Regions from separate parts of the Lysinibacillus sp. 2017 genome, predicted to be linked through region 2. Evidence: riboswitches for the same ligand, from Rfam matches in the RefSeq annotation. Region 2 holds a riboswitch; each other region holds the start of a gene.

Region 1 (11,160 bases), 1.6 Mb from region 2:
TTCTGCACTTGGTGAAGTATCTACAAATGTGCAATCCTTAAAAAGCTACTCAAACAATGTAGCAGCTTCAATTACAGGTACGACAACAATTATTCGTGATGCAACTGTTGAAGCAAAAGAATCCTTACCTTTACTCAACTCAATTGTTGAAATTATCGAAAGTATTAATATGGACATTACCACAACAGCAGCTGCGTCTGAACAACAGGCAGCATCGATTGACGAGATTTCAGTACGTATGGTTCAAATTTCTAATTTACAAGAAGATATCCGTGCATACGGAAATGATACATCTCGTGATATTCATAAACTGGGTCAAGAAATTACTCGCTTCCGTAACGAAGTGACAACAAATAACAATGTCCAGCTTTCAAGTATTTCTCTTTTACTATTATCGAAATCAGACCATATTTTATGGAAATGGCGTGTTTATAACATGTTCCTTGGTTTAGAAAAATTATCACCAGCAGATGTTTCTTCTCACCGTGACTGCCGCCTCGGCAAATGGTATACATCACCAAAAACGGTGGAACGTTTCGGAAACCATGCTTCTTATGCTGAGCTTGATCGTCATCATGAACAAGTACATATTTCAGCAAAAGCAGCTGTTGAAGCATTTAATGATGGTAATTTAGCAACAGCTGAACAGCATTTACAAGAAATTGAAAAAGCTTCGAAACAAGTTATTTATTACATTAATGATTTAATTTCTATTATTCAAAAAGAGCGTCTTATGCATTAATAAATTTTCAGAAGCAAAATAATTTATTATTTTGCTTCTTTTTCATTGAAAGGAGTCTTAAATGATTAAAAATCTATTAGTTCATTTATATTCAGAGGATACTACCTCTAATCATTATATTTATACAAAGGCACTTGAACTTGGATTAAAAGGATGGATTGAGAAACGTAACAATCAACTCCACATTTCACTAGAAGGCACGGAAAAGGGATTATATGAAATGATAAAAATCATACACGCACTCCCCTCTTTTGAAAACATAACATATTCAATGGAGGAAAAGCTGCTACATTTCTCACAATTAACTACAAATATTGTCTAACAAAAGTGACTTCACTTTGTGTTGAAATGAAAACATTGTACAATACTAGTAAAAATGCTTGAAACTTTTTTTCATTTCAAACGTAAAAATAGTATCGAGTAAAGGAGGAACGAAAATGCTTGGTCCTATCAATTTTATAACACGTCATTTAATTAACTTATTAGCTGGTTTTACTGCATTGGTCGTATCAGTTTTAAATCTACCTGGTCTGGCAGCGATTTTATCGTTACCTCTTGCAGTAATAGCCTATTATGTATGTAACAAAATTACATTTGCTATTCAAAAATCAACGCAATGTAAAAAAATAGGGGTATCTAAAAGCGAATACGATTTAATCGAATCGCAGCTAAAACAAGCGAAAGGCTACGTAAACTCTTTAAACCAACAATATATACGTGTCCGTTCGATTAAATCGTTTAAACAAATAAATGAAATGTCGAAGTTATCTAAGCGCATTATCAATATTGTTCAATCGACGCCACAAAAATTTTATGCTGTCGAAGATTTCTTCTATGCGCATCTCCCTACTGCTGTCGAACTTTCAGATAAATATACATTATTAACGAAAGAACAAGTGACAGGGACAGAAATTCATTTGGCACTAGAAGATACACGTAAAACGTTAAAAGAGCTTCATGTTACAATGGAAGAAGACTTAAAAAATGCATTATCATCTGATATCGAAAATTTAAAGATCGAACTTGATTTTGCGAAAATGTCGAATGAAAAACGCAAGGAACGATTAAAAATCGGCGGTGAATAAGTCATGGGAAACAAAATCAATCCATTTGATGCTTTTACGTCAAATGAAAGTGTCGACATCCAAGTTTCAAAAGAACAATTCGCGGTGAACGTTGCAAATCGTGTAACGGCACCGCTTTTCGCGTCATTAAGTTCACAGAGCAAGCAACAATCGATGAAGCTTGCCAGTGAATTACAAAGTTCAAAATATGAACAAGTACTCGCTTTTGGTTTACCTGCTCAAGAAGCCTTGAAAAAATTCACGGCACAAATGCTCAACTATATTCAACGTAAGGATGTTCGAAAAGTTGGTGAAGTGCTATCCGATTTGATGCAGCACTTAGAAAAAATTGATCCTGATGCATTAGTGGAACAAGAAAAAGGCTTTTTTAGTAAGCTATTCAATCGTCCTAAACAGTCTATCCAAGAAGTAATGACCCACTACAATAAATTGAGTAAGCGTATTGACCGTTTAAGCATCCAATTAGCACATACTCAAAATGGATTGCTTTCCGATTATCAGTTTTTAAATGAATTGTATGAGCTAAATGAGGAGTATTTTCACAATATAAATATTTATATTGCTTCTCTTGAAATTAAAAAGCAGCATATGGAAGAGGTTATTTTACCTGCTATTTCACAGGCAGTTATCGAGCAGGAAGACCCTTTTAAACGTCATGAATTACAGGATGTTAAAATGCAAATAGAATGGCTCGATCGCCGAATGTATGACTTAGAAGTGTCGCGTGAAGTCGCAATTCAATATGCTCCACAAATTCGCATGATTCAGCAAACGAATCAAATGTTAATCGAAAAAATTCAAAGTTCTATTATGAATACCATTCCATTATGGCAATCACAAATCTCAATGTTGCTAAGTATGAATAACCAGCGCCGCGCTATGGCCTCACAGCAACGTTTAATGGACGCTTCCGAGGAATTGCTAAGAAAGAACGGAAAAATGATTGAAGCCTCAGCTAAAGGTCCAAAACAAAAAGCATTGAATCATACAGAAATAGACCAATTTAAACAAACACAATTAAAGTTACTTCAAGATATTGAAGATACACTACGAGTTCAAGTATCCTCTAATGAAAGACGTCATGAAATTGAATATATCATTAAAGAACAATAATTAGTTATCGCATATAAACCTTCAGTGTTTCGGATTATCGAAACGTTGAAGGTTTTTTAATGGATAATTTAAGGGAGTCCACAAAAAAACACCCTTTCTCATAGTGCAATCGGGAAAAGGTGGTGTTAAATTACTTATAGCATTTCTTTAACAAAAGTTGATAATTTGATTGAAACTTCGTCTAATGATTCAATAATTGATGTAACATCTTGTGCTAATTTTGCTTCTTCGTTAGAAGCTTCCGAAATTTGATTCATATTTTCAAGAAGCGCACTTAAGTTCTTATTAACATTATTCAACGATGTTTCGATTTTATGTGTCGAATCACTTGTTTGCTGTGACAGCTTACGTACCTCTTGTGCAACAATATTAAAGCCAGCCCCGTGTTGACCTGCTCTAGCCGCTTCAATGGAAGCATTAAGCCCTAGTAGATTGGTTTGACTAGAAATATTTTTAATTAGCGATGTAATTTCATTTGTTTTTCTAGAATCTTCTAAAGCTTTTTCAGATTGCATACGGATTTCCGTACTCGTAGCAGCTAATTCTTCAGAATGTGAGGCGATAGTATGTGATTTATCTTGTAATTTTAGAACAATTTCACGTACTGTACTAATATATTCTTCAAGCTTTTGTTCTTTATCTAACGGTTTACCAAAGCCTAGTGCACCAACAACACGACCATTTTCTTTAATTGGGAATGCATAGGCGTTTATCGCCATACCATAGACACTTGCATCTAAATAGATATCTGAATTACGACCATTTAAAGCTGCCTGTAAGTTTGCATCATTTGCTTTTATTTTGTCCCCTTCTACATAACCGATTTCAAGATTTTCACCGGGTAAATATTTAGTTACAATTCCGTTTTCTTTATCTACAATTACAACTACCGCTTCTTTTTTTAACGCTAGATGGATATATTCTGCCATTACGCCTATTGATTCTATGAAATTCAAAGTAAATTCTCCCTACCCTTTTTATATATGTTATTTTATTGATGACTCTAGAACTAACTTTACCATTATTTTTCTATATTAGTTGATTTTTCTACTACGCAATTTTAATGAATTATCACATATATTTCTTATTATAAATTAAATTAAAAATAGCACCGCCTATATTGAACAACAATGTTCAAAGGCTGTGCTATTTCAAATTATGCGAAGTACTCTTTGTAGTATCCGCCAACATTACCAGTATTATCGATTACAAAGATGAACTCTTCCGTTTCATTTTTTACTTCGTATTCTTTACCGACAGTTAAAACATTAGAGACTAAATATTTTGATGCATTCGTATGTACACATTTCACTGTGCGAATCGTTGGTGCATCTTTCCATTTTAAATGTAACATCTGTTTACCTCACTTTTAATATAACTAATATGAACTCTTTCTTATTTTATACGATTTTGTCGTGATATGAAAGACTCTGTTATGAAAAAGACATCCCGTACAACTAATCTTATGCAATTCTTATTATGAAATTGCCTAGTATGCTCTCATCGAACTCCATTTGAAACGATGATTCGAGCATGTTAAACTCAATTGAAGAGGTGGAATCTATGACATTAAATATGAGCGGTGTTCCAATGTGGTTTTTTGCTATTGCCATTGCTTTTGCTATTATTTTTATCTTAATAAGTGAATGGAACTCAAGAAAATAAGCTCGCGCATGACGCACGAGCTTATTTTTGTTTTCTAGTACGTTTCATTTTACTTTAATGTACGTTTTAAAAATGCTTTTGTACGTTCATGTTTTGGATGGACTAGTACTTCATCTGGATGGCCTTCTTCGACGATTACGCCTTTATCCATGAAGACGATGCGATCTGACACTTCTTTTGCAAATTCCATTTCATGCGTTACGATTAACATTGTGTTCCCTTGGTCTGCTAATTGACGCATTACTTTTAATACTTCCCCTACCATTTCTGGGTCTAATGCTGATGTAGGTTCATCAAATAACATAACGTCTGGATCCATTGCTAACGCACGTGCGATAGCTACACGTTGTTTTTGACCACCTGATAAATGTCGAGGTTTGGCATTTTTATATTGTGCCATGCCAACCAGTTCCAAATATTTCATCGCATTTTGTTCGGCAGCTTCTTTGGAACGTTTTAGCACTTTTTGTTGGCCTACTGTACAGTTACCAAGCACGTTTAAATTGTTGAATAAGTTAAACTGTTGGAATACCATACCCAAATGAGTTCGATAGTTTTCGATATCGTGCGCGTCATTTAAAATGTTTTCCCCGTTGTAAATAATTTCTCCAGCAGTTGGCGTTTCTAATAAATTAATGCATCGTAATAGCGTTGATTTACCGGAACCTGAAGATCCGATTAATGTCACTACTTCCCCTTTTTTCACTTGGAAGTTCACATCTTTTAAAACCTCATGATCCCCAAATTTTTTGTTTAAATGTTGAATATCAATTACGATTGACATTACTATTCACCGTCCTTTTCTAACTTGTTTCCTGTAATGAGTTCGACCTTAAAACTTTCAGGCCCATCCATTTTCTTCTCAAATAGAAGTAGGAAACGAGTTACAGCGAATGTCATAATGAAGTACAGCACTGTTGCGATAAAGAAGGCCTCAATGTATTTATAGTTACTTCCTGCAATGGAGTTTGAAGTGAAGAATAACTCTACGACTGAAATGACACTTAATACAGAAGAGTCTTTAATATTCATGACAAATTGGTTCCCCGTAGCTGGCAAAATATTACGAGCTACTTGTGGGATCACGACATAAATCATTGTTTGCAAGTGATTCATACCAATTGCTTGAGCTGCTTCGAACTGTCCCTTATCAATTGAAACAATCCCACCACGTACATATTCCGCCATATAAGCACCTGTATTTAAACTAATAACTAGTGATGCTGCTACGAAACGGTCAATATCAATGCCTAAGTATACTAATCCGTAGAATACCACCATCGCTTGAACCATCATCGGTGTGCCTCTGAAAATTTCCACATATGCCGTTAAAAGGAAATTAAATACTTTTAACACAACCGTTTTAAATGATTTTTTGCGTTTCGGAACCGTATGCATAATTCCGATGAAAAATCCGATTAATGTACCACAAATTGTTCCGATAATCGCTAGAAGAAGTGCAGTCCAAGCTCCTCGCAGGAACACTTCCCAGTTGTTCGTAAACAAGTTCCATGTTGATTCTAAAAATGCCATTGTCTTGTCCTCCAAATCTTTGTTCCTATAATCTATTACTCTTAAATCGTTATTATTAATAATAAAAGGTTGTCTCCCGTTTGCCGGCATGACAACCTTTCATCATTAAATATTATTGTGCAGCCGGTTGGTTAGCGATTGCATCTTCCATTAATTTAAGACGATCATCTTCCGAAATTTCAGCTAATACTTTGTTGATGCCTTCTGCTAAATCCGAACCTTTTTTTAGGCCAACTGCAACTGCTGTAGCTGAAGGGTCTGCTTCAAAGTTTGGTTCTGGAACAATGTATTTAAAGTTCTCTAATGCCATTTCAGCCGAGATTCCTTCAGGACGCTCTGAAACGTAGCCATCAATTGCACCTGATTGAAGTTGTACACGCATAGCGCCGAAATCCGTTGCAGCTACTTGTTTTTTAACTCCTTTGATTTGATCGATTACATCATAGTGAGTTGTTGCTTGTTGTCCAGTAATTTTAGCGCCAGAGAAATCGCTTAATGTTTTAGCACCTGCATAAGGGCCATCTTTTTTAACAACGATTACATAGTCACTTGTATAGTAGTTTTCAGTGAAGTCTATTGTCTCTTTACGATCTTCTGTTGGGGACATACCCGCAATCACTAAATCAATCGCACCTGATTGAAGTGAAGGTACTAAACCATCCCAGTCTGTTTTAACAATTTGTAATTCCATATCTAATCCGTCTGCAATTTTCTTTGCAATTTCAACATCATAGCCTGCCGCAAATTCTTTTGAACCTTTGATTCCTACACCGCCGTTTGAATCATCTTTTTGTGTCCAGTTAAATGGAGCATAAGCTGCTTCCATCCCAACTTTTAATACTTTTTTGTCAGAACCCGTAGACCCTTCGTCATCTGAACCACATGCCGCCAAAACTAACATAGTCATCATTGCTGCAAATAGCACTAATAATTTCTTTTTCATCCCAAATCTCTCCTTAAAATTAAATTTTTGGTTATTTTTGAATGCAAAAAGCGACCTAAAGAAGAACTTCAGGTCGCGTACACTAAAATTAGCCCAAATCCTCAGTCAATTCCCATTATTGAGATAGCTCAACTCAACCATCAGGGATAGATGATTGAGACAGTTCTGTAATTATTCATTACAGACCCAGCATTGTTAACAAGGGCATTAACAACACTTCGGCGATAGTTCCTTCTTCTCCATCTCAATGCCAGCTCCATGACTAAATGAAAAACTAATAAATACCGCGCCTCTACCTCACGAGATTGTGAGGTTTTGTTATTAAATTAATAAGATAATAGTACAATATTGCGACATTTCCGTCAACAATCATTTTTCAGAAATATTTTGATAGATAGCATTTCTTGATAAAGTTAATTAAAAATGTGCTATTTTCTCGACATTTACTTTAACTTCAAGTGTATGCATGCCACCTTGATAAACGCCTTCAATTGGTGAAACATCGCGAAAATCACGGCCTACACAAAGGTTAATATGATTTTCAAGCACTTCCACATTATTTGTCGGATCTAAACCAATCCAACCAACTCCTGGTACCATTACTTCTACCCAAGCATGTGTCGCCGTATCACCAATTAAATCATCGTTTTCTCCAACATACAAATACCCACTAATATAACGTGCAGGTATATTCATATGTCGAAGAACACCAAGCATAATATGCGAATAATCTTGGCAGACGCCTTGCTTTATATACCATGATTCACTTGCAGTTGTATCGATCGTTGTTGCATACGGATTATATGCGATTGAATTGTATAAATAGGTCATTAAATTAAGGGCAAATTTCATAGGGTTGTCTGTTTGCCCTACAGCTTGCACGATTTCTTCTAATTGATATGGTAGAAGTGAGGTATACCGAGATGTTGTTAAATAGGCTAAATAATGTTCTCTAAAAATTTGTGAGTGAAAAATATTTTTCATTTCATCCGAATAATGAATTTGGTAAATATACGGCGCACGTTGCACACTTACATGGGCATGCGACGTTACTTCAAGTTCGTGATGTTTCTCTGCTATAAAAAACGAACTGATTGGATTTAGCCAAATGTCAATATTATCGCGTGTTAAAGATTCTGGCTTAATTTTCACATCATAGGAAATTAAGCGCTGGCATTCATTGTTACGCGGCTTTAAACGTATCGTATTCAGCGATTGTTCAACTTCTGTGTCATAACGAAATATATTTGTATGTGTAATGCGATATTTCATTGTCATTTCCCCTTAGAAAGTAAGTTTCATATTGATCTTATAATATGGGGCTTATTTCACTAAAATCGGCTCCGTTAAGTAATAGGTTTCAGAAAAAATCGGCCCTAATTTTATACATTGGTTGTGAATTTGTATCACCCATTGCTTACGTTCTTGTTTTGTCATATCCGATGCATTTTGTTGAATTAAAACTTCTATTGCTTCTATTGCCTCAAATAACTGTTGAGCATATAGCGGAACTTCATGATTTTCAATTTCAAAAATTGTATTTTTTATTTTCCCAATGCCATAACCAACAGAACGTGAACAATTCTTATCGCCTACAAGAAAATTCAACACTTTCTCCGCATCACGCATACGCGAACGACGTGTATACTCATCCAACGTATTCGTTAATTGAAGGGCCAACGTTACGGCAAAATCCTGCTTTAATATTTCTTCATTTTCCATCAAATTCAATATAATTAACGCCGTTTTTTCTGATCGTTCTAACCATTTACCGATCTTCATAAATAAGAAAGATTCATCACGAGACATGAGTGAATCAATAATACCTGTTGCCGTTAATGATGTTTTGCGTACCTTTACTAAATACTCCGTCGTAGCTAATACGGTATACGGTGCTTGTAGAGGGGATTCATTGTTTGCTAAGTACAAACTATTCCATTCTTCAAATAATGCATTTGGAATACAGTCACGCGTGTTTTTCGCGTTGTTACGAATACCTGTGAGCAAACTATCGATAGAGTTGTAATTTTGGAGATCTGAGATGAGATAGTTAAGCATTTGAGAAATTGGATAACCTTCATAACGACTTTCATAGCTTTCAATATACCCACAAATACTTAAAATTGTATGCCATTGCTGTTCGTACTGCTTTTCTGTACGACTAAGTTCAAGCATTTGATCTATTTGTACATTTATAATATATGCATTTGTATAAGCACGCTCACTGTAACGACCTAACCAATATAAAGAATCTGCGACACGACTAAGCATGTTGTCCGTCCTCCTTAAGAACCCACGTATCCTTCCCACCGCCCCCTTGTGAGGAATTGACCACAAGTGAACCTTCCTTCAATGCAACACGAGATAAGCCTCCAGGGACAATATGCATTTGCTCTCCTTGAATCGCATAAATACGTAGATCAATGTGGCAAGGATAAAATCGTCCATCCTGATAAGCAGGCGCGCGCGACAACTTAATTGTTGGTTGTGCAATATATTGATGAGGTGCTTCTAGTATCTTTTTATGGAAAATGTCTCGTAATTCCTGCGTTGAATGCGGGCCAATGAGCATGTCATAGCCTCCTGAAGCTCCCACATTTTTGACAACAAGCTTATCTAAATTTTTCAGTACCCAGTTACGCTGTTGTTCATCATTTAGTAAATATGTCTCCACATTATCAATAATAGGTTCCTCATTTAAATAAAATCGAATCATATCTGGGACATACGCATACATGGCCTTGTCATCAGCTACACCATTCCCTACGGCATTTAAGATAGCTACATTACCTTCTTTGTAAGCTTGCACCATTCCCGGAACCCCAAGCATGGAATCTTCGCGGAAAACTTCTGGATCTAAAAATTCATCATCAATACGGCGATAAATAATATCTACTCGTTTTAATCCGTGAATTGTTTTTAAGTAGACGCTATTATCTTGTACGATTAAATCTCTACCTTCTACAAGGGGGATATTCATTTCCTTCGCTAAAAATACATGATCGTAATAAGCAGAGTTGTAAACACCAGCAGTTAACAGGACGGCATTTACTTCTTCATCTGTAGCTAAATTTGGCGGTCGATGTGATAAAAGGGCTTTTTCCATCGCTTCCATTTGCTCTTCTAAAGATAGAATGGCATAATCGCTGAAAAACTCAGGATATGTTTTACGCATGACTAAGCGGTTTTGAAACACATAGCTAAGACCTGATGGATTCCGTAAATTATCTTCTAATACACGATATTTTCCACATTCATCACGAATGAGGTCAATACCAGCCATAAAAATATGATTTTCTAATGCTAAATTTATGCCAATTACTTGCTTATAATAATAAGGATTTTCATCGACTAAATGAGCGGGAATAATACCTGCATTAAGTATATTTCGCTCATTATAAACATCTTGTAAAAAATAATTGAGTGCTTTAACCCTTTGCTTAATACCAAGCTCAATTTCACTCCATGTTTCACCTGGAATAATAATAGGCACAAAATCAAATGGCATTGTACGCTCTATTCCACCTTGAGCACCATACACAGTAAAAGTTATTCCTTGTCGTAAGAAACTAGATTGTGCTTCCATATGTTTGTTTTGTAATTGCTCATTCGAAAATTTTTGAAGCTGTTCATAAAATGGAATATAATGCTTTTTCGGTAAATCATCTTTTAGCATTTCATCAAAAAATGTTGCTGAATCATACGCTTTAAACATTGAGTGAACCCTCCCCCATTATGTACCATCTATTAATAAATACACTATTACTGAAGAAATCCCTTTTATTAATTAGATAATTTTTACAATTATCATGTATCTTTTCTACATTTCCCTATACCGAAAACATTTTAATACTAAAAACACCACTTTCTGTCAAAATCAAACAGAAAACGGCGTAAAAAAAGATGCCAACGCATTATTGCGTTGGCATCTTTATAAGAAGTTATTCTTAAGAGTTTAATAATAAATCTTCTGGGTTTTCGATCATTTCTTTAACTGTTTTTAAGAAGCCTACAGAATCTTTACCATCGATGATACGGTGGTCATAAGATAATGCTACGTACATCATTGGACGGATTTG
Region 2 (11,160 bases):
ACTTGTGTTAACAGCAGGTGGCTATAAATTTATGGATTTCGTTAAAGTCGGCGTTCCACTACAAATCATCATGTTTATTGTCATGATGATTGCGGTTCCTTTACTGTTTCCATTTTAAATGTAAAACATCTTTGAATGAAGCATATGAAAATGTGTTTCATTCTTAGGTGTTTTTTCTCTATTGATAGTTATTTTTCGCTTGCATCCGATAGCGATAAGGTGTCACATTATAATAATCGCGGAAAACCTTCGTAAAATAATTGCCATCAATAAATCCGACCATTTCGGCAATCGTTGCAATGGCGATGTCCGATTGTATTAATAACTTTTCAGCTTGCTGCACACGGTATTGCTGTAAAAATCGTTTAAATGGAATCCCTCTTTTTTTCGAAAATAGATTACTTAAATAATTGGCACTAATATTGAGTTCCTTTGCAACCATTTGCAAGGATAATGCCGAATCCTTATAATGCTGTTCAATAATGGAAACGGCTAATTCAGCATAATCGACATGGAGGGATAGCTGAGCCGCCTTCACAGTTTCCATAAGCATTTGTGTAAATAAAATAAACTCCTGCACAATCGCGTATAAAATGGGGTGCTCTAAAATAAGGTGAAATAGTTCCCGGTACTGTGCTTCTATTTTTGCTTGTTGTTGCAGGTGATACTTCATCATAAAGCGGCGAATTTGTGCCAGAATACTCGTTAAATGAATACGTACATCCTCATGGTGATAAAAGGTCGATGCATTCGATAGTTTATATAAAAATTCTTTAATGGCTTTTAAATCGCCCTTTTCTAAACTGGAAATCCATAATTGCTGTGTTTCAGGAGTTAACAGTGGGTCCAGTCTCGTCACAATAAGAGATTGCGTACTATTGAAAATGTGACCATACCCTTTATAAAATCGCTGAGCCAGTGCTTTTTTGCAATCATTATACATATCTCGAAGGGTTGCATCTTCCCCGTCATAAAAAGCGATATTCATTTCCTCTTCGCTAAATTTCATCCACTCTTGAATGATTAAGCGCAATGTCTTCGTGTTTTGTGTAAAATCTTTCACTTGAATAATACATAAAATCCGATTTTGTAGGGGAAAAGCCGTCAATTTTTCAAGAATAGGTGATTGGATTATCCAATGATACAGTGCTAAATTGTCCTTGAATTGCGCGGGCTCAAGCAAGAAAAAGGCATACTGCTGCAAATCAATTTTTTTCGGCGTATTTAAGTAAAGATCCAAGTAAAGTTGTGCTTCTACAGGAATCGGAGCAATTGTTGCAACATCCTGATTTTTAATCGGTAATGCCAAAATAGTCGATTTCAACTCGTCTAATGGAACTGGCTTTATAAATAATTGGACCGCTTTTACTTGGATTGCCTTTAAGGCCTGCTGAAAAATGGGCTGTGCGGTTAGTGCAATAATATGTACGTCTTGTTTTTGTAAAAAATGTTGTACAGATAAAGATAAGAACTCTGTTTCGATTAATAAAATTTGCGGTTGAAACTGAGAAAATAATGCCTCTAATTCCAAGCTATTTGTCGCACTTTGGATTTCTACACGACTCGAAATGTAGTTTTTCAAAAACCACTCAATCCCTTTAATTTCTTCGCTATCCCGTTCGATTATTAGTATCCGCATAACAACTACCACCTTATGAAATTGCTAATTCGTATAAAAAACATATTAAATGTTTAAATTTCATTTATTTTATTTAAATAATACTAAAATTTGAGATTTTTTTCTATATATTCTGAATTGGAAGAATAATAAAGTGTTAACAGATACCGTTAACAATTCGTCAAACGATTTTAAATAAAACTTTTAAATAAAAAGGAGCAGTTTTTTATGGTATTCAAAACAAATATTCGTGCACCACGAGGTTCGGAACTAACGTGCAAAGGGTGGACGCAAGAGGCAGCAATGCGTATGTTGATGAACAATTTAGATCCAGAAGTAGCAGAAAATCCAGATGAGTTAGTTGTTTACGGCGGCATCGGGAAAGCAGCACGTAACTGGGAAAGTTATGACAAACTAATTGAAACATTAAAGGTATTAGAAAACGATGAAACGATGCTTGTGCAATCAGGGAAACCTGTAGCCGTATTCAAAACGCATGAAAACGCACCGCGCGTACTCATTGCCAACTCAAACTTAGTACCAGGCTGGGCGAACTGGGATCACTTCTATGAATTAGAAGAACGCAACTTAATGATGTACGGTCAAATGACAGCGGGTTCATGGATTTATATAGGCGCACAAGGTATTTTACAAGGGACCTATTTAAGTTTTGTGGAAGCAGGGAAAAAGAAATTTGGTTCACCTGACTTACGCGGTCGTTGGATTTTAACGGGTGGTATGGGTGGAATGAGTGGCGCTCAACCGTTAGCAGGAAAAATGGCAGGTGCCGTTATCTTAGTTGTTGAAGTGGATCGTACACGTATTGAACGTAAAATCAAAGAAGGATACTGCGATTACCTTGTAGAAACAGTGGATGAAGCAGTGGCGCTCGTAAACAAATTAACGGCAGAGAAAACACCTGCTTCTATTGGTTTAGTAGGTAACTGCGCAGATGTGAATCGCGAGCTTTTAAACCGCGGAATTACACCTGATTTTGTAACAGACCAAACGTCAGCACATGATCCAATTAACGGATATGTACCAAATGGGATGTCATTAGAAGAGGCATTAAATTTACGTAAAACAGACGTGAAAACATATGAGCGTCGTGCAAAAGAAACGATGGCAGACCACGTACGTACAATGCTTGAATTCCAAGAAGCGGGAGCAGAAACGTTTGATTACGGGAATAACATCCGCGCTTTTGCAAAGGAAATGGGTGTAGAAAATTCCTTTGACTTCCCGGGTTTCGTACCAGCATATATCCGTCCATTATTCTGTGAAGGGAAAGGACCATTCCGCTGGGCAGCACTATCTGGTGATCCAGAAGATATTTACAAAACAGATGCACTCGCAAAAGAAATGTTCGCAGAAGACGCTGGTTTAGTAAACTGGATCGACATGGCACAAAAAATGGTGAAGTGGCAAGGCTTACCAGCGCGTATTTGCTGGTTAGGTTACGGGGACCGTCACCGCTTCGCACTACGCGTAAATGAAATGGTCGCAAGTGGTGAGTTAAAAGCACCAATCGTATTCGGACGTGATCATTTAGATTCAGGTTCAGTTGCTTCACCAAACCGTGAAACAGAAGCTATGATGGATGGTTCGGATGCAGTTTCAGACTGGCCATTACTAAATGCATTAGTAAACACTGCAGGTGGCGCGAGTTGGGTAAGTATTCATCACGGTGGTGGTGTAGGAATGGGCTACTCGCAACACGCTGGTCAAGTATTAGTTGCAGATGGTACACAACTTGCTGCAGATAAAATTAACCGCGTATTAATAGCAGATCCAGGAATGGGTGTTGTTCGCCACGCAGATGCAGGATATGATATCGCAATTCGTACAGCAAAAGAAAAAGGCGTTAATATGCCGATGCTAAAAGGATGATGAACTCTGGCTATTTTAATTAATCATGCAAACGAAGTAATAACTTTAGCAAGTGACAAAAAGGGGCCTCGTCGCCGTGAGCAAATGAGCGAGCTTGGCGTTATGACTGGGGTAAGTGTGTTAGTAGAAAATGAGCGCATCGTAATGATTGCACCATTTGAAGAAATAGAAGCAGCGTTTCCGCACTTAGTTAAAGATGCAGAAGTGATTGATGCGACTGGTAAAATTGTCATGCCAGGTTTAGTGGATTGCCATACGCATTTAGTGCACGGGGGTACGCGGGAGCATGAATTAAACATGCGACTAGCTGGCAAATCGTATATGGAAATCATGAATGCTGGTGGTGGCATTCATTATACGACGACAAAAACGCGAGAAGCGAGTTTTGATGAATTATATGATAAAACCTTTAACCATTTAAATGATTTCCTGCGTTACGGTATTACAACGGTCGAGGCAAAATCTGGCTACGGTTTGGACTTAGAGACGGAATTAAAGCAGCTTGAAGTGGCAAAAAAACTACAACAGACGCACATGGTGGACATTGTTTCAACATTCATGGGTGCCCATGCGGTTCCGAAAGATTATAAAGGCGATGAAGATGCGTTCGTTAAAATCTTAATTGAAGAAATGATTCCAAAAGTTGCAGAACTCGGTCTTGCTGAATTTAACGATGTATTTTGTGAAAAAGGTGTCTTCACACCAGCGCAATCACGCCTTATTTTAGAAGCGGGTAAAGCTCACGGTCTAACACCGAAAATTCATGCTGATGAAATTGAACCATATGAAGGCGCGGAATTAGCAGCGGAAGTGGGTGCAATTTCAGCGGAGCATTTACTAGTAGCTTCTGATGAGGGGATTCAAGCGATGGCAAAAGCGGGAACGATCGCAGTGCTTTTACCAGGAACAGCCTTCTTCTTACGTGCACCTTATGCAAGAGGTCGTTTAATGGTTGATAGCGGCGTACCGGTTGCCATTTCAACAGACTTTAACCCTGGCTCTTCCCCAACCATCAGCTTACCATTCGTACAAAATTTAGCCTGTATGAATATGGGCATGACGATGGAAGAAGTACTATGTGCAACGACCATTAACGCCGCATATGCGATTAATCGTGGCAATGAAATCGGTACATTAGAAAAAGGTAAAAAAGCCGATGTGTTAATTTTTAACGTGCCAAATTACAAGCAACTACAATATTTTTACGGCATGAATCATACAGATACGGTCATTAAAGCCGGTCAAGTCGTTGTGAAAGGTGGCAGCCTACTGTGAGTGGTCATTTAGTTTCGCCAGCAACTATGTGGAATCGTGTCCAGCATGAGGACATGAAAGTAAAGGGTTGGTGATACGCGCGGACAGCAGACGGTGAAGTCTGGTTTGTATGTATTTATGACGACAATGGTTTCGAGGTTTGTTCATTTACGTTAAAAAGGAGTAGCCAAGGATGTTAAAATTCTTTGGCTACTCTTTTTTGTCTGTTTGGATTAAAAATTCCTTTTCTTCAGCTTCGTTACGGGTTGCTGATAAATCAACAAGTAGGCAAATGAAAAATAGAATCGCGTTAATAGGAAAAATAATAAATGTATAAAAGGCAAATGTAAAAATAGCCATTCCATTTTCATTGTCACTAAATGATACAGTAAGTAGGAGCGTATTAAAAAAGCCAATCCCTAATCCTATGTATTTCATATAAAACATTTTCTGACTATCTTTTCGTGTTGTTATCATTAAAATGATCGAAACAATTAGCGGCGAAAGCATGAAGACAAATAACAGTATAGTACCTAGCATCGAATCACCTCGATTGAGATTTTTTTATTAGTATAAAGTCTAGACAACAGTTTTTCCATAAAGGAGGATTTGAAATGGGAGACAACAACTGATTTCTCGTAGTTTGAATGGTGATAAACAAGCATTTCTACAGTTAATCATAAGCCATAGAAATCCACTGTACGTCAAGATTTTACCTATGGTTCAAAATGAAATGCAAGCACAGCAAACGCTTCAACAAGCATTTATCAAAACGTATGAGAAGCTTTCTACATATAGCAGTGGCTCTTTTAAACTATGGTTTCTCGATCATGAATTTGAACACTTTTAGTCATATATGAAAAATACATGTTTTAATCGATCCCCGTTTCGTTGAGTTTCTTTATAAAACGCTCCACAATGAAGTTTGTAGGGAGGCTACATCGATGAATAAACAAGAATTACATGAATTTTTGATTTTATATAAATGTGAAACAAACCAAACAGAACAATGGCTTGAACAAAGGCTCGTCGAAGCAGAACAACCATCATTTTCGCTAACGACAGAGGAGCTAGTACATGGTGCGCGGGTTGCATGGCGCAACAGCAATAAATGCATTGGGCGCTTATTTTGGAATAGCCTGCATGTGATGGACTTTCGCCAAGTGCTTGATGAAAAGGAGATTTTTGAACGATTATTAGATCATATTCGCTATGCGACAAATGGCGGTAAAATTCGTCCAGTCATTTCGGTGTTTGCTCATGAGCGTGTTCGTATTTGGAATCACCAGCTTATTCGTTATGCAGGTTATGAAACAGAAGGCGGTGTAATCGGAGATTCAGATTCCATTGCATTTACGAAAGTTTGTGAGGAGCTTGGTTGGCAGGGGGCTCATACGAATTTTGATGTGCTTCCGCTCGTTATTCAAGTAGATGACCGAGCGCCACAGTTTTTTGAAATTCCAATATGTGATGTGTTAGAAGTGAAAATTACACATCCTATCTATGACTTTTCTAGCTTGCAAATGCAGTGGTATGCGGTGCCGATTATTTCGAGTATGCGTTTTAATATTGCGGGTATCGATTTTCAAGCGACGCCATTTAATGGGTGGTATATGGGAACAGAAATTGGTGCGCGTAATTTAGCGGATACGCATCGTTACAATTGTTTACCGAAAGTGGCGGAAATCATTGGACTAGATACATCACTGAATGCGTCATTATGGAAGGACCGCGCGCTTGTCGAGCTGAATATTGCCGTTTTACATTCATATAAAGAAGCGGGTGTCAGCATTGTCGATCATCATACAGCAGCACAGCAATTTCAGTTATTTGAACAACAAGAACAGCAAAAAGATCGTCAAGTAACAGGCAACTGGACATGGCTCATTCCACCAATGTCGCCAGCAACGACGAGCATTTATCATAAGCAAATACCAAACAAAACGGAAAAACCAAATTACTTTTATCAACCGAAGCCGTATTAAAAAAGGGGTACCTCGTAAGCAAAATCCTTACGAGATAGCCCCTATCTTTTATTTAACATCAGATCAATTAATTCTTCGCGGTCGATTAAGTACACATCATTAATATCTGCGAGCTTTTCGGCTTGACGGGTAAAATGGCTATTCGTCACGACCCAAGCTTCGGTCGCACCATACATTTTAACAGCACCAATAATTTCTTGGACTGCTTTTACACCGACTGTACTTGAATAACGTTTTGCCTGCACAGCAATTACGTCCTCACCATCTTTTAAAATTAAATCTGCACCGTAATCGCCACTAGTCGCCGTATAGCTTACTTTAAATCCACGGTGTTTAAATAGCTCTCCCAAAAAACGTTCGAAATCTTCGCCCGTCATCTTATCGACGTCACGAATCCCAGATTTACGAAGCTTTGCGGTTTTACGAGATTTCAACCAAATTTTAAATGCTATATACAATACGAAATATAGAACAATGCCAATCCCGATACCTTCAAGCGTTTCACTTACATAAAAGCCAGCTGCTCCAGCTAGAATGATCATCCATAATGTGAAAATCGGTCGTTTTTTCTTATTTCGTCTTCTCTTTTTACGCAACTTTCCTGTACTCCTTTAATTTACTAGCTCCAGTATAACATAAAAGGGTACATATGTTTGTATTAAACGTAGCGATTTTTTGCACTTGTGAAGGACGCAAAAAATAACAAAATCGAAACGATAATAAATAGAAGTGCGGGCAGGCTCCAACTTCCCGTAACGTCATGTAAATAGCCAAATAATACAGGGCCAATCGCAGCAACTAAATAGCCGATCGATTGGGCAAACCCAGAAAGCTCCGCTGCTTCAAAAGCCGTTTCCGTACGAAGTGTAAAGAACATCAGAACAAGTCCAAATGAAGCCCCACCTGCAAAGCCTAAGCAAATCATCCAAAGAACAGCTAGACTTGTCCATTCCATGAATACACCAACAAAACCGAGGATGTAGAAAATTGTAAAGAACACGACAATCGGACGTTGTGAAGTGAGCTTACCTGCAAGTATCGGAATTAAAAACGTCATCGGAATTTGCGCAAGCTGCATAATTGAGCCCATCCATCCGGCCAATTGTGCGTCTAATCCTTGTGCGATAAAAATATCGGGTAGCCATGCACTTGAACAATAAAATAGTAAGGATTGTAAGCCCATCGTTGCGGCAATCGCCCAAGCGAGTGGGGATTTCCACATTTTCTTTTTTGGTGCACTTTTACTTGCAAACTGCATCTCTACTTTTTTATCACGTAAAATAACAACCCAAATAAGTAAGGTTAACAAGCCTAAAATTATGGAAAAGCCGAGTGCGACTTGCCAATTGGTGCTCGTTGCAATTGGATGACTAAATCCAGCAGCAAGTCCAGCTGAGATATTCATCGATACTGTATAAATACCAGTTAAAAGTCCAATATGTAAAGGAAACTTCAATTTAAAATAACTTGGAATGAGTACGTTACCAAATGCAATCGCGACGCCAATTAATACCGTCCCCAATACGAGTGTGGAAGTTGCCCCAAGTGAACGTAAAATAACGCCAATACAAAGTAAGATAACTGAATAAAAAAGTGTCCATTCCATCCCAAATTTACGAGCTATTCGCGCAGAAAATGGCGAAACGACCGCAAAGGCAAGTAGTGGAATCGTTGTTAAAAAGCCGGCTAGGACATTCGAAATTCCTAGTCCCTCACGAATAAATGAAATAATTGGTCCTACGACGGTTAAGGGCGTTCGAAGGGTTGTCGCGAATAAGAAAATCGCGAGGATAAATAATAACATGGATTGGTTCGATGATAACTTTTTGTTTTGGTAAGTACGTTGTTCAGGATCCATCATTATTCTCCTTTTGATCAAGTAACTCCATTGTATCAAATATCTGGAATTAAATGAATAGTCTCAAAAAACTGAATAGTTTCGAGTCGTTGCTATCAAAAAAATGTTATGTTAGAATTTTAATCGTTATTTAATTTAATAGGTAATTACCTCATGCTAAATGAGGTAGAGGTCGCAAACATTAAAAGTAATATAGCAGAGATGGAGAGCATCAGTGAAGCTATATGAAAGGAATGGTTGCCGAAGTGTTATTTTACTCATCTTAAAATAATGCTGGGGCTGTTTTCGATAAGGAACAGAACTGTCACATGTGTGAGCATGTGTTGAGCTATCTTTCGAGTTTGATGGGGTGTTTAAATAACCGTCGCAAAACTTGTGACGGTTTTTCAATTTATACACCTCATCAACGGAAAATCAAAGGAGAATTATCATGAGTGAAATAAAAGTAGACCAGCTCGGAAATAAAAATCAACTGAAAAGAGGGCTAAAAAGTCGTCACGTTACGATGATTTCGCTAGGCGGAACAATCGGTACAGGGTTATTTTTAGCATCAGGAGGAGCGATTGCGCAAGCGGGTCCTGGTGGAGCGATTCTTGCTTATGCATTAATCGGTATCATGGTGTACTTCTTAATGACGTCTCTCGGAGAAATGGCTGCATTCATGCCAACGTCTGGTTCGTTTAGTACGTATGCGACAAAATTTGTAGATCCTGCTTTAGGCTTTGCACTTGGCTGGAACTACTGGTATAACTGGGCAATTACGATTGCCGCAGAAATGGCCGCTGTTTCATTAATTATGAAATATTGGTTCCCAAATAGTTCGTCATTTATTTGGACGATTGTCTTTATCGTCATTGTATTAACCTTTAATATGCTCTCTGTAAAAGCTTATGGTGAAAGTGAATATTGGTTTGCAATGATTAAAGTGGTAACAGTGATTATTTTCATCATTGTCAGCTTCTTAATGATTTTTGGTATTTTAGGAGGCAATGCGCCAGTAGGATTCACAAACCTTTTCAAAGGTGATGCTCCATTTAATGGTGGCTTTATGGCGATGTTCGGAATTTTCTTAGCAGCTGGATTCTCATTCCAAGGTACAGAAATGCTAGGGATTACGGCTGGTGAAACAGATGACCCAGCAAAAAGTATTCCAAAAGCTGTAAAATCAGTGTTCTGGCGTATTATCTTATTTTATATTTTAGCAATTGGTGTGATTAGTTTATTAATTCCTTATACAGATAGTCGCTTACTTTCAGAGAGTGTTGCAACAAGTCCATTTACAATAGTGTTTGAAAACTTAGGTTTGGCCTTTGCTGCTTCAGTTATGAATGCGATTATTTTAACAGCAATGCTTTCTGCAGGAAACTCTGGACTTTATGCGGCAAGCCGTATGTTATTCCAATTAGCAGTTGAAGGAAAAGCGCCAAAACTATTTTCAAAAATAAATACGCGCGGTGTGCCAATTTATGCATTACTTGCGACGCTAGCAGTTGGTTGTTTATCGTTCTTAGCTTCATTTTTCGGAGACGGTGTCGTTTATATTTGGTTATTAAACGCATCTGGTATGTCAGGCTTCATCGCATGGTTAGGAATTGCGATTAGTCACTACCGATTCCGTCGTGCGTATGTATTACAAGGTAATTCATTAAGTGATTTACCCTATGTATCGAAATTCTTCCCATTCGGTCCGTTATTCGCCTTTGCGTTATGTATGATTGTCGTGTTAGGGCAAAACTACATGGCCTTTACGGGTGATACAATCGACTGGTACGGGGTTGTTGTTTCCTACATCGGCTTGCCATTATTCGCCGCGTTATGGATTGGCTATAAGCTAAAACATAAAACGAAAATTGTCCCATTGATCGATTGTGATTTAACACATAAATAAGAACTTAAGCAAAATCTCTAATATGGAGGTTTTGCTTTTTTTTTCGTAATAATTTCATATATTCTAGCCTATTGCTTTCCAATTAACTACCACTAAAATGATATAATGAAAGAGGGGAATCGAAAATGAATTTAGTAGACCAAGCTACACAATTTATTGCGCAAAGATATGAAGGTAAACACAGAACTGTCATGCAAATTCCATATGCAGCTCATTTATTTGGTGTTGCACGAATTTTAAAAAGTGAAGGTTATCATGAAGCAATCGTGACAGCCGGATTACTCCATGATCTATTAGAGGACGGCATTGCGACTGAACAGGAGATCGAAGAATTATTTGGACAGAACGTATTGCTACTTGTTAAATCTGCAACAGAATTACCGAAAACGTATGAATGGCAATTACGAAAAGAAGAGGTCATCGCGCGTATCGGGGAAAAGTCAGAAGATGAACTGGCCATCTTACTAGCAGAAAAAATTTATAATTTGAGATCGATTATTGTAGAAATTAACCAATTCGGCGATTCACTTTGGACAAAATTCAATGCACCGAAGGAAAAGCAAGAATGGTATTATAGAAGTATAGTAGAAGAGACAATGAAATATCATCCACAAGCAAGGTTATTACCGCAATTAGTACAAGTAATAGATGAGTTATTTGTGAATAG
Region 3 (11,160 bases), 1.3 Mb from region 2:
AAACGGCTTCCTTCAAATTTGAGGGAAGCTGTTTTTTTGCTATGTAGAGATTGGGTGAGCTTTACTTAGAAAAAGGGCGCCTACCACAGTAAGCGCCCTACATGAATGTGTGCTACGACCATATACCCTAAAACACTAAATACTCTGCATTATTACAAGACAAAAACACCACGTTAGTATCTTTTATCAATCCATTAACGCTTCGTAATATACAAGTAAAGTAATTTCATCGTATTTTCTAATGCTTCATAATGTGTACGTTCCATTCCGTGTGACGCGTGAACACCAGGTCCGATTAGGGCACCTTTGATATTATTGCCGCCACGTAGTGCTGCACTTGTATCCGAACCGTACATAGGATAAATATCAACCGCGTATTGCAAGCCATTTTCTTTAGCCAATTCGATAAAGGTTGATGTGATTTCGTAATCGTAAGGTCCACTTGAATCCTTCGCACAAATGGAAACATCATATTCTGTACAGCTTAAATCATCACCGATACAGCCCATATCAACAGAAATGTATTCAGTAATATCAGCAGGAATATACGATGAACCATGACCAACCTCTTCATAGTTGGAAATCACAATTTTCACCGGATAAGCCGGTACGATTTTCTCCTGCTGCATGATTTCAATAAGCGCCAATAAGCACGCTACACTTCCTTTGTCATCAATGAACCGAGATTTCAAAAAGCCGCTTTCTGTTACAGTCGTTTTCGGATCAATAAAAATAAAGTCACCGACACCAATGCCAAGCTTCAAAACATCTTCCTTCGTTTTCACCTTTTCATCGAGACGCACTTCCATAAACTGCGGTTCGCGTTTTTTTGATTTGCTGTCTTCAAATACGTGTACGGATGGGCTAGTGCTCAAAATAGTACCACTATAAGTTCTGCCGTCTCTCGTACGTACAAAAACATATTCGCCATCCCAAGTTGGAACGAGTGGGCCACCTAGAAGCGTAAATTTTAATGTGCCGTGACCAGTAATCGAACGAACCATGGCACCCAATGTATCAACATGCGCAGAAAGACCGATTACTTTCCCTTCATTAGCTCCGGGAATGGAAATGATTCCTCCGCCTTTCAATGTGCGCTCAAATTGATAACCCGTTTGCTGAACGAACTGTTCAACCTTATCCATAATTTCATGGCAATAGCCAGTCGGACTATGCTGTTGTAGTAAGTCCGTTGCGATTTGAAGAACTCGTTCTTTATTAATTGTAATCAATGAAACTTCCTCCCTTATCTACTCTTTCTATAGCTTACTCTACTTCCTTATAGAAGAAAAGAAGCGTATTTTTGAACTATCTAGGAATGCCATTTTAACTATTCTCAAAAAGAAATAGCGTATCAAAACGTTATCAGAAATATCCATCTTGTCGACGTAGCAGTTTACTTTAAGTATTCTTGAATAATAAATTTATTTGGAGGGTAATTTGGTTAAAAAAGCGGTTCACCTCATACGCGAAAAATGAGTACACTTTAAAACCATTCCTTATTAGGTAATGAGTACACTTTGCCAATCGCTTCAGTTTTAAAATCCCGAGCATTTTAGTATTTTTAAATTGGCAAATCATGCTATACTACAAACAGACGTTATATAAGGAGGCTATTTTATTATGGCAATTGTACACGGTACAGATCAAACTTTCGAGCAAGAAATTTCAAACGGTGTGGTTTTAGTAGACTTTTGGGCAGCGTGGTGTGGTCCATGTAAAATGATAGCTCCAGTTCTTGAAGAATTAGATTCAGAAATCGGCAACGATGTTAAAGTCGTAAAAGTTGATGTAGATAACAACCAAGTTACTGCTGCAGAATACCAAATCATGTCGATTCCATCATTACTATTATTCGTAGATGGTGAACTAAAAGCAAAAACTGCTGGCTTCATGCCAAAAGAAGCGTTAATCGACTTCATTAACGACAACAAATAATTAAAACTTTGAAGGCCGTATACCTCACGTAGGTGTACGGCTTTTTTCTTGTCGTTGAATCGGGTACACTAACGATAGATGACATAACAGTAGGTGATAACATGAATCCAACGATTAAGGCAAAGCTTGAAATTTTACCAGATGAATCAGGCTGTTATTTAATGAAAGATCGCCAAGGGACCATTATCTATGTTGGTAAGGCGAAGATTTTGAAAAATCGTGTACGCTCTTATTTCACAGGTAGTCATGATGGTAAAACAGCTCGTTTAGTAAGTGAAATTGAAGATTTCGAGTATATCGTGACGTCAAGTGATATTGAAGCGCTTATTTTAGAGCTCAATCTTATTAAGCTTCATGATCCAAAATACAATATTAAGTTAACTGATGATAAAACATATCCTTATATTAAAATAACAAATGAACGCTATCCGCGAATTTTAACAACACGTAAAATTAAGAAGGATAAGGCGAGATATTTTGGCCCTTATCCAAATGCGTATGCTGCAAATGAAACACGAAAATTACTCGATCGCTTATACCCATTACGTAAATGTGCACAAATGCCAAGCCAAGTTTGTTTGTACTATCATTTAGGACAATGCTTAGCACCATGTGTGAAGGATATTGAGAAAAAAGTGTATGACGAGATGATTGAAGAAATTTCGAAGTTTTTAAACGGTGGCGTTGAGGATGTTAAGCGGCAATTAGAAGCGAAAATGCTTGATGCTGCTGAAAAGTTAGAGTTTGAACGTGCAAAAGAATTCCGAGATTTAATGACGCATATTGATAGTATTATGCAAAAACAAAAGATTATTACAGACGATTTAAGCAACCGCGATGTATTCGGCTATGCGGTTGAAAAAGGTTGGATGTGCGTTCAAGTATTTTTTGTTCGCCAAGGGAAATTAATCGAACGTGATGTCTCTGTTTTTCCTATTTATGATGAGCCAGAACAAGAATTTTTAACGTTTGTTGGACACTTTTACAATGAACCGAATCATCTTTTGCCGAAAGAAATTTTTATTCCACAAGGCATTGATGAAAATATATTACAAAAGTTATTAAATATTAAAATCGTTATTCCAAAAAGAGGCCAGAAAAAAGAACTTGTTGATTTGGCTACAAAAAATGCGACGATTGCTGTTAGCGAAAAATTCCAACTTATTGAACGCCAAGAAGAGCGGACGGTGGGGGCGTGTGAAGCATTAGGGGAAGCGTTAAATATTTCTGCACCGCTACGGATTGAAGCATTCGATAATAGTCATATGCACGGGGCGGATCCTGTTTCGGCTATGGTCGTTTTCGTCGACGGGAAACCAGCGAAAAAGGAATACCGCAAATATAAAACAAGACAAGCTGCAAAGCATGATGATTACGGTGCGATGCAAGAAGTGATACGACGTCGTTATACGCGCGTACTCCGTGAAAATTTACCATTGCCTGATTTAATCGTTATTGATGGTGGTAAGGGTCAAATGGAAGTAGCAAGAGAAGTAATTGAAGATGAGCTTGGCTTGTATATTCCAATCGCAGGGCTAGCAAAAGATAATAAGCACAATACGTCACAACTACTTTTCGGTGATCCTGTTGAACCGATTGCACTGAAACGTACGAGTGATGCGTTTTATTTATTGCAGCGCATTCAAGATGAAGTCCACCGATTTGCGATTACGTTTTTACGCCAACAACGTCAAGCGCATGCTATTGTTTCGGCGCTGGATGATATTGAAGGAGTCGGACCAAAGCGTAAGCAGCAACTCATGAAGCATTTTGGTTCCGTAAAAAAAATACGAGAGGCATCCATTGATCAATTGCTTGAAGCGGGAATTCCTCATGCGTTGGCCCAAACAATTTATACGCATTTTCACGAAGCTTCATTAGAATGATGACTAGCATTATGTTACTATTAAAATAATTCAATATTTTCAATCGATAGAGGTGCAGTATTCAATAGTACATTGCTTGAGGAAGAACAATTCCGATGACAGCAATCGAAAGGGGAGCTTGCCGAAGTGAATTACGTATTGTTCGCGGAATTTGCTGGTGTTGCATTTAACAGATGTAAGACTGTCAGAGCTAATGTTCTGGAGAGCTATCCGTGAATTACATTTAACTATTATTTGTCTTGACGGCGACTTTCCATGAACGTGGAAGGTCGCTTTTGTTCTGGATTTGGTTAGGTAAGCGGTATTTGTAACTGCAAATAGTTGCTATGAAAAGTACTAAAAGACCAGGAAAGCACATACACTAAGTGGTTGTGAATTACAGCATATGTAGACGGTACAATGATAAAAGGGGATGTCGAAATGGAAAAAAGTTTAATTGTGCATGGTATAGCCTATGAATCGGATATTATTCGATTAACAATTGGTTACGATTCATATGAAATGGCGGCGTTATCAGGTGTATTTAGCATTTTAGAGGAAAATAAGATTAACGTAGATATTATCGTGCAGGCAGTCATTGAAAACGTCAAGCCAACGATTTCATTTACCATTTCGAAAGAGCAGTTTGCGCAAAGTTTACGTGTTTTAGAAACGAGCAAGCCATCATTAGGCTTTCGTTTTGCTGATTTTGAAGTGGGCTTAGCAAAAGTATCAATCATTGGTTCTGGTATGGCTTCAAGTCCAGGCGTGGCAGCGCGAATGTTTGCATGTTTAGGCCGTGAGCATATTCCCGTGAAAATGGTGAGTACGTCAGAAATTATCGTATCAGTTGTCGTGCCACAAGATGATATGGTACGCGCGGCAAATGCCTTACATGATGAATTTAATTTAGCGATGCGAGGAGTTATTGCGGGATAAAAGCATAAAAAAAGAGCTGCCACAAAACTGTGCAGCTCTTTTCTCATTAAATTTGTTCCTTCAAATCCCACTTTAAAGTAAATTTAACTAGGTTTTTCTTTTCATTCTTTTCTTCATAGCACTCCGTTAAGAAGCCGAGTTGCTTTTGTTTTTGCTCTGCTAAAAAACCAGCTTCTAAACGGAAACAACGCTGTTCGATATTCAAAGAGTTTTCCTCTTCTGTCGTAAGTATGTAATGTGTTTCGTCTTTGGCTTCTTTTTCAAGTACTAACTGACCCCAACCAGCTTCAACGAAGAAAGAAGCAACTTCGTCCATTGAGAATAATGGGAATTTTCTAGCTAATTCCTTGCCTGCCCAGTATAGTACATCTTCTTCATGCTTTCCTAAAATTGAATGAAGTAGATGATCACGAATGATTTCGTAACCAAAACTTGGAATCGTTTTCATTTTATACCCTTCCATAGTAAAACCTCTTTCATAAATTTTCTTATATAAATAGATTCATTGTAAAAGAATAGCGCAATAAGAAAGAATAACCATTACTAAAGCAGTAAAAAACCGTCTTTAAAATGATTATAAAATATCTTGTGTTGCCTTGACGCTAGTATCTGTTGAGAGTACAATGGACATGTCATAATATTGTACCATGATGAAATATGCAGTCAACAAAACATCGTCTAAAATTTCTTGACGAATGTGACTGGAAATTTCAAGTACTAAGGGGGGTAACAGTTTTGTCGAAAGATCGCGAATTTTTATGGCGCCGCTTACACTCGTTACTAGGTGTAGTTCCTGTCGGGTTGTTCTTGGTGTTCCACTTATGTTTGAACTTTACTGCAATTAGCGGTGAAGCAAATTACAATGATTCAATTGGACTTTTAGATCTAGTTCCACATTGGTTATTGTTAGTTATGGAATGGGTTATTATTTATATCCCACTTATGTTCCACGCATTCTACGGAGTGTTTATTGCATTTACTGCTACACACAACACGAAACGTTTCAGCACGTTCCGTAACTGGATGTTTACATTACAACGTTTTACAGGGATTTTCCTTGTAATCTTCATTGCATGGCATATCTTCCAAACACGTATCCAAAGAGCATTTGGTGCTGACGTTGATTGGAACATGATTGCAGAAATCGTGGACAATCCATTAATGTTAGCGTTTTATATTGTTGGTATCGTGTCTGCAACATTCCACTTAGCGAACGGCTTATGGACATTCTGCGTTAGCTGGGGTATCACTCAATCTAGAAAATCTCAACAAATCTTCACTTATGTTTCATTAGTGGTATTTGTGATTTTAAGTATTATTGGTGTTGCAGCAATCGTTTCATTCGCATAATCCTACCTACTTGACCACTAATATCTAGTAGGGACAAGATTGGGCTGAATTTGTGAGTAAAGTATTTAGCAATTAATTAAGGAGTGAGAAATAATCATGGCAAAGAGTAAAATTATCGTCGTTGGTGGCGGTCTTGCCGGCTTAATGGCTACGATTAAAGCTGCTGAAGCTGGTACTGCAGTTGAATTATTCTCGTTAGTTCCAGTTAAACGTTCACACTCTGTTTGTGCACAAGGCGGAATTAACGGAGCAGTTAATACAAAAGGTGAAGGGGATTCTCCATGGATCCACTTTGATGATACAGTATACGGTGGGGACTTCTTAGCGAACCAACCACCAGTAAAAGCTATGGCTGATGCCGCTCCTGGTATCATCCACTTAATGGACCGTATGGGTGTAATGTTCAACCGTACGCCAGAAGGTTTACTTGACTTCCGTCGTTTCGGCGGTACGTTAATGCACCGTACAGCATTCGCTGGTGCAACAACTGGTCAACAATTACTATACGCACTAGATGAGCAAGTTCGTTCTCACGAAGTAGCTGGTTTAGTAACAAAATATGAACACTGGGAATTCCTTGGAACAGTTATCGATGACGAAGGCTCTTGCCGCGGTGTCGTAGCTCAAGATTTACGTTCTGAAGAAATTAAATCATTCCGTTCTGATGCTGTAATTATGGCAACAGGTGGTCCTGGTATTATCTTCGGTAAAACAACGAACTCAGTAATCAACACTGGTTCTGCTGCATCTATCGTTTATCAACAAGGTGCTTCTTATGCGAACGGTGAAATGATTCAAATTCACCCAACAGCGATTCCTGGGGACGACAAAAACCGTCTAATGTCAGAATCTGCTCGTGGTGAAGGTGGTCGTATTTGGACTTACAAAGACGGTAAGCCTTGGTACTTCTTAGAAGAAAAATACCCAGCTTACGGTAACTTAGTACCTCGTGATATCGCGACTCGTGAAATCTTCGACGTATGTGTAAACCAAAAATTAGGTATCAATGGTGAAAACATGGTTTATTTAGACCTTTCACACAAAGATCCACATGAATTAGATATCAAATTAGGTGGTATCATCGAAATCTACGAAAAATTCGTAGGTGATGACCCACGTAAATTACCAATGAAAATCTTCCCAGCGGTTCACTATTCAATGGGTGGTTTATGGGTAGATTACAACCAAATGACTGAAATTCCAGGTTTATTCGCTGCTGGTGAATGTGACTTCTCACAACATGGTGCAAACCGTTTAGGTGCGAACTCATTATTATCTGCGATTTTCGGTGGTATGGTTGCTGGTCCTAATGCTGTTAATTACGTTCAAGGACTTAAAAAACATGCAGTAGATTTACCAGAAACAATCTATACTGCTCGTGAAGAAGAAGAAAAAGCAAAATGGGAATCTATCCTGAAAATGGAAGGCTCAGAAAATGCTTATTTACTTCACAAAGAACTTGGTGAATGGATGACTGACAATATGACAGTTGTACGTTACAATGACAAGTTAGAAGAAACGTATAAAAAATTAACTGAATTACAAGAGCGTTGGAACGACATCAACATGAATGACACACAAAAATGGTCAAACCAAGGTGCTCACTTCACTCGTCAGTTAAAAAATATGTTATATTTAGCTAAAGTTATGACTAAGGGTGCATTATTACGTAACGAATCTCGTGGTGCTCACTATAAACCAGACTTCCCAGAACGTGATGATGAAAACTTCTTAAAAACAACTATGGCAAAATTCGACCCTGCAACGGGCGAACCAATTATCACTTATCAAGAAGTAGACGTTTCGTTAATTCCACCACGTAAACGCGACTACTCAGCGTAAGAAGGGAGAACTATACAATGGAAACAGTAAATACTGGCAGAACAGTTAAGTTAGAAATCGTTCGTCAAGATACAGAGAATGGTTCTACTCGCGTTGAGAAATTCGAAGTTCCTTACCGCCCTGGTATGAACGTAATCTCTGCTTTAATGCATATTCAAAAAAATCCTGTAACAGCTGATGGTCAAAAAACGACTCCAGTTGCTTGGGATATGAACTGTTTAGAAGAAGTTTGTGGTGCATGTTCAATGGTAATCAACGGACGTCCACAACAATCTTGTTCAGCATTAGTAGACAAATTAACTCAACCAATTACATTAGAACCAATGAAAACTTTCCCAGTCATCCGTGACTTACAAGTTGACCGTCAACGTATGTTCAACGCACTTAAGAAAGTAAAAGCATGGGTTCCAATTGATGGTACTTATGATTTAGGTGAAGGTCCACGTATGCCTGAGCGCAAACGTCAATGGGCTTATGAATTATCTAAATGTATGACTTGTGGTGTATGTATGGAAGCATGTCCAAACGTATCTGAAAAATCTTCATTTATGGGACCTCAACCATTATCACAAGTTCGTTTATTCAATACTCACCCAACTGGTGCGATGAATAAAGACGAACGTTTAGAAACAATCATGGGCGACGGTGGTCTTGCTAACTGTGGTAACTCACAAAACTGTGTAGCTGCTTGTCCAAAAGGTATTCCTTTAACAACATCTATCGCAGCACTTAACCGTGCAACAACAGTTCAAATGTTCAAGAACTTCTTCGGTTCTGACCACATGGTTGACTAATCTAACCTATTCAAAAGGCTCTCACATTTGTGGGGGCCTTTTTTTTCGTAGTATTGGGAATATTGCCGAAGTGTGTCGACTCATTAATTAGGGAGTGAATAAGGGGTACTGTGTTTTAGTGGGCTCAGCGCATAAATCACACAAAACTTTATTACTGCACATAACTCCGTATTTCTACATTAGAAAAATAATGCTATAATGAACGGGTATTCATTATCGGGGGATGATGATTTTTCATATTAAAGGGGGAGTTTTTATGCGAGCAGCATATATTCAAGATTTACAGGAATGGATGAACGGGTTTAACTTTTCGACAAAGGTACGGGTGCGTTTTTCAGAGACAGATATGTATGGACATGTGAACAACACGAAGGTATTTGCGTATTTTGAATATGCACGTATTGAATATTTTAAAACAATGAACTTTGATTTTCTTGGCAAAGATGGCAAGAAAAATATGCTTGTTGTAGCAGACATCCAATGTGATTATGTGAACCAAGTATTTTTCGATGAGGAATTAACGGTTTATGTGAAAACAGCGTCGATTGGTTCGTCGTCTATGGATCTACATTATCTAGTGAAAAACGACAAGGATGAAATTTGCTATACAGCACGTGGAACGTTAGTACAATTGAACGCGCATACGGGTAAAGGTGTACCATTATTAGAAGAACAGAAAAAAATATTGCTTGGGAAATAGTTAAATGCCCTCACCTCACGTATGTGTACGACATAATGTACAAGGAAGAGGATAGGAGGGTGTTGCTCAATGAATCGTCCGCAGCATCGTTCGCTGTTAACGAAAAGAGAACGAGAAATTTTTGAACTATTAATTCAGGACTATTCTACTCGCGAAATATCGACAGAATTAGGCATCAGTGAAAAAACTGTGCGTAATCATATTTCAAATACGATTCAAAAGCTAGGGGTATCAAGTCGCACACAAGCAATTCTTGAATTATTACGATTGCAAGAATTGTCAATAAACTGATTGGATACTTGCTATTTTATGAAAAAAACTTCAAAATAGAACTATGAAACGTATCGGGGAGTGAATGGAGTAGATGATAGAACAAGACAAACATAGCTCTGAATCTATAGCAATCTTAGAAAAAGAATTAAGATATATTTCTCACTTAATAAAGCAAAAAGGTCGCGAAATTTTAAGCAATTATACCATCACACCTCCACAATTTATCGCACTACAATGGCTGCATGAATCTGGAGATATGACAATTGGTGATTTATCGACAAGAATGTTTTTGGCATTTAGTACGACAACAGATTTAGTCGATCGTATGGAGAAACATGAACTCGTTCAACGTGTGCGTGATGAAAATGATCGTCGCGTCATACGTATTCATCTATTACCTGAAGGCGAACGTATCATTCAAGAAGTAATTATCAAGCGTCAAGATTATTTACGTACTATTACAGGCGAATTTAATGACAAAGAGTTCGAGCAATTATCGAAGAACTTACAAAAGCTACATTTATTAATGAAATAGGATAGAGGCGGTACAAGTGAATGCCCCAATTGGTGTAATCGATTCTGGAGTTGGCGGTTTAACAGTAGCAAAAGCAATTATGGAGCTTTTGCCAAACGAAACCATTTATTATATGGGAGATACAGCGCGATGTCCTTATGGGCCGCGTACAAAACAAGAAGTACGAAATTTCACATGGCAAATGGCAAAAGCACTTGAGAAAATGGACATTAAAATGCTAGTCATTGCCTGTAACACAGCAACAGCAGCAGCATTAGAAAGTTTACAAAAACATATGCCATTTCCGGTTTTAGGTGTTATAAACGCAGGGGCGCGCGCAGCAATTAAAAAGACAAAACGTAATGAAATCGTCGTTTTAGCAACTGAGGGAACGATTAAAAGTGGTGCTTATGAAGAAGCAATTTTGTCACTTTCAACAAAGGCAACCATTCATCCGCTTGCTTGTCCGACATTCGTTCCACTTGTAGAAAGTGGTGAGTATGAAGGGCAGTTCTCTTTTGACCTAGTTGAAAAAGGACTAGAGCCAATTGCTAATGAACGATTTGATACAGTCATTTTAGGTTGTACACATTATCCGATTTTACAAAAGCAAATTGAAGCAGCTGTCGGACCAAAAGTGAATGTACTATCATCCGCTGAAGAAACAGCAAAAGATGTTGAAAGCATTTTACGTTATAATGGTCAGTTACGTACGAATGCAGAGCCACCGAAGCATATTCTTCATGCATCGGGTTCTGTACCAATTTTCCGTTCCATTGCGGAGCGTTGGTTAGAAAGTAACGAATTAGATATTCGTAAAATTTCATTTGAAAAATAAGGGGAGACTTGAATAGATGAATCGTCTATTCAAGTCTTTTCTTTATGTAATGGGCTTTTCCACTTTAGACGACTAAAAAAGTATGTTAAGATTAGTGCGCGAAACTA

The links. Region 2 has a riboswitch for lysine ahead of DCE79_RS01155 (amino acid permease). Riboswitches for the same ligand answer to the same signal wherever they lie in the genome.
Region 1: another riboswitch for lysine. It lies ahead of DCE79_RS08780 (transporter substrate-binding domain-containing protein); the one in region 2 lies ahead of DCE79_RS01155 (amino acid permease).
Region 3: another riboswitch for lysine. It lies ahead of DCE79_RS12995 (ACT domain-containing protein); the one in region 2 lies ahead of DCE79_RS01155 (amino acid permease).

What each region holds. Positions count from the first base shown of each region.
Region 1 is NZ_CP029002.1:1,824,981-1,836,140, reverse strand. Features, by position in the region: gene DCE79_RS08820 (methyl-accepting chemotaxis protein) at 1-742, shown strand, start outside; gene DCE79_RS08815 (acylphosphatase) at 804-1,064, shown strand; gene DCE79_RS08810 (5-bromo-4-chloroindolyl phosphate hydrolysis family protein) at 1,180-1,827, shown strand; gene DCE79_RS08805 (toxic anion resistance protein) at 1,831-2,940, shown strand; gene DCE79_RS08800 (methyl-accepting chemotaxis protein) at 3,075-3,896, opposite strand; gene DCE79_RS08795 (DUF6501 family protein) at 4,097-4,294, opposite strand; gene DCE79_RS08790 (amino acid ABC transporter ATP-binding protein) at 4,655-5,389, opposite strand; gene DCE79_RS08785 (amino acid ABC transporter permease) at 5,392-6,138, opposite strand; gene DCE79_RS08780 (transporter substrate-binding domain-containing protein) at 6,251-7,081, opposite strand; lysine riboswitch at 7,198-7,384, opposite strand; gene DCE79_RS08775 (transglutaminase family protein) at 7,499-8,353, opposite strand; gene DCE79_RS08770 (alpha-E domain-containing protein) at 8,405-9,352, opposite strand; gene DCE79_RS08765 (circularly permuted type 2 ATP-grasp protein) at 9,345-10,796, opposite strand; gene odhB (2-oxoglutarate dehydrogenase complex dihydrolipoyllysine-residue succinyltransferase) at 11,029-11,160, opposite strand, start outside.
Region 2 is NZ_CP029002.1:242,433-253,592, forward strand. Features, by position in the region: gene DCE79_RS01110 (SLC13 family permease) at 1-118, shown strand, start outside; gene DCE79_RS01115 (helix-turn-helix domain-containing protein) at 179-1,639, opposite strand; gene hutU (urocanate hydratase) at 1,847-3,508, shown strand; gene hutI (imidazolonepropionase) at 3,515-4,783, shown strand; gene DCE79_RS01130 (hypothetical protein) at 4,973-5,302, opposite strand; gene DCE79_RS18830 (hypothetical protein) at 5,481-5,612, shown strand; gene DCE79_RS01140 (nitric oxide synthase oxygenase) at 5,707-6,747, shown strand; gene DCE79_RS01145 (restriction endonuclease) at 6,789-7,343, opposite strand; gene DCE79_RS01150 (CynX/NimT family MFS transporter) at 7,406-8,605, opposite strand; lysine riboswitch at 8,764-8,944, shown strand; gene DCE79_RS01155 (amino acid permease) at 9,036-10,493, shown strand; gene DCE79_RS01160 (HD domain-containing protein) at 10,619-11,160, shown strand, end outside.
Region 3 is NZ_CP029002.1:2,657,159-2,668,318, reverse strand. Features, by position in the region: gene DCE79_RS13010 (M42 family metallopeptidase) at 195-1,223, opposite strand; gene trxA (thioredoxin) at 1,624-1,938, shown strand; gene uvrC (excinuclease ABC subunit UvrC) at 2,040-3,824, shown strand; lysine riboswitch at 3,864-4,041, shown strand; gene DCE79_RS12995 (ACT domain-containing protein) at 4,245-4,742, shown strand; gene DCE79_RS12990 (YslB family protein) at 4,789-5,205, opposite strand; gene DCE79_RS12985 (succinate dehydrogenase cytochrome b558 subunit) at 5,478-6,092, shown strand; gene sdhA (succinate dehydrogenase flavoprotein subunit) at 6,189-7,934, shown strand; gene sdhB (succinate dehydrogenase iron-sulfur subunit) at 7,952-8,728, shown strand; gene DCE79_RS12970 (acyl-CoA thioesterase) at 8,985-9,428, shown strand; gene DCE79_RS12965 (helix-turn-helix domain-containing protein) at 9,498-9,719, shown strand; gene DCE79_RS12960 (MarR family winged helix-turn-helix transcriptional regulator) at 9,793-10,236, shown strand; gene racE (glutamate racemase) at 10,253-11,053, shown strand.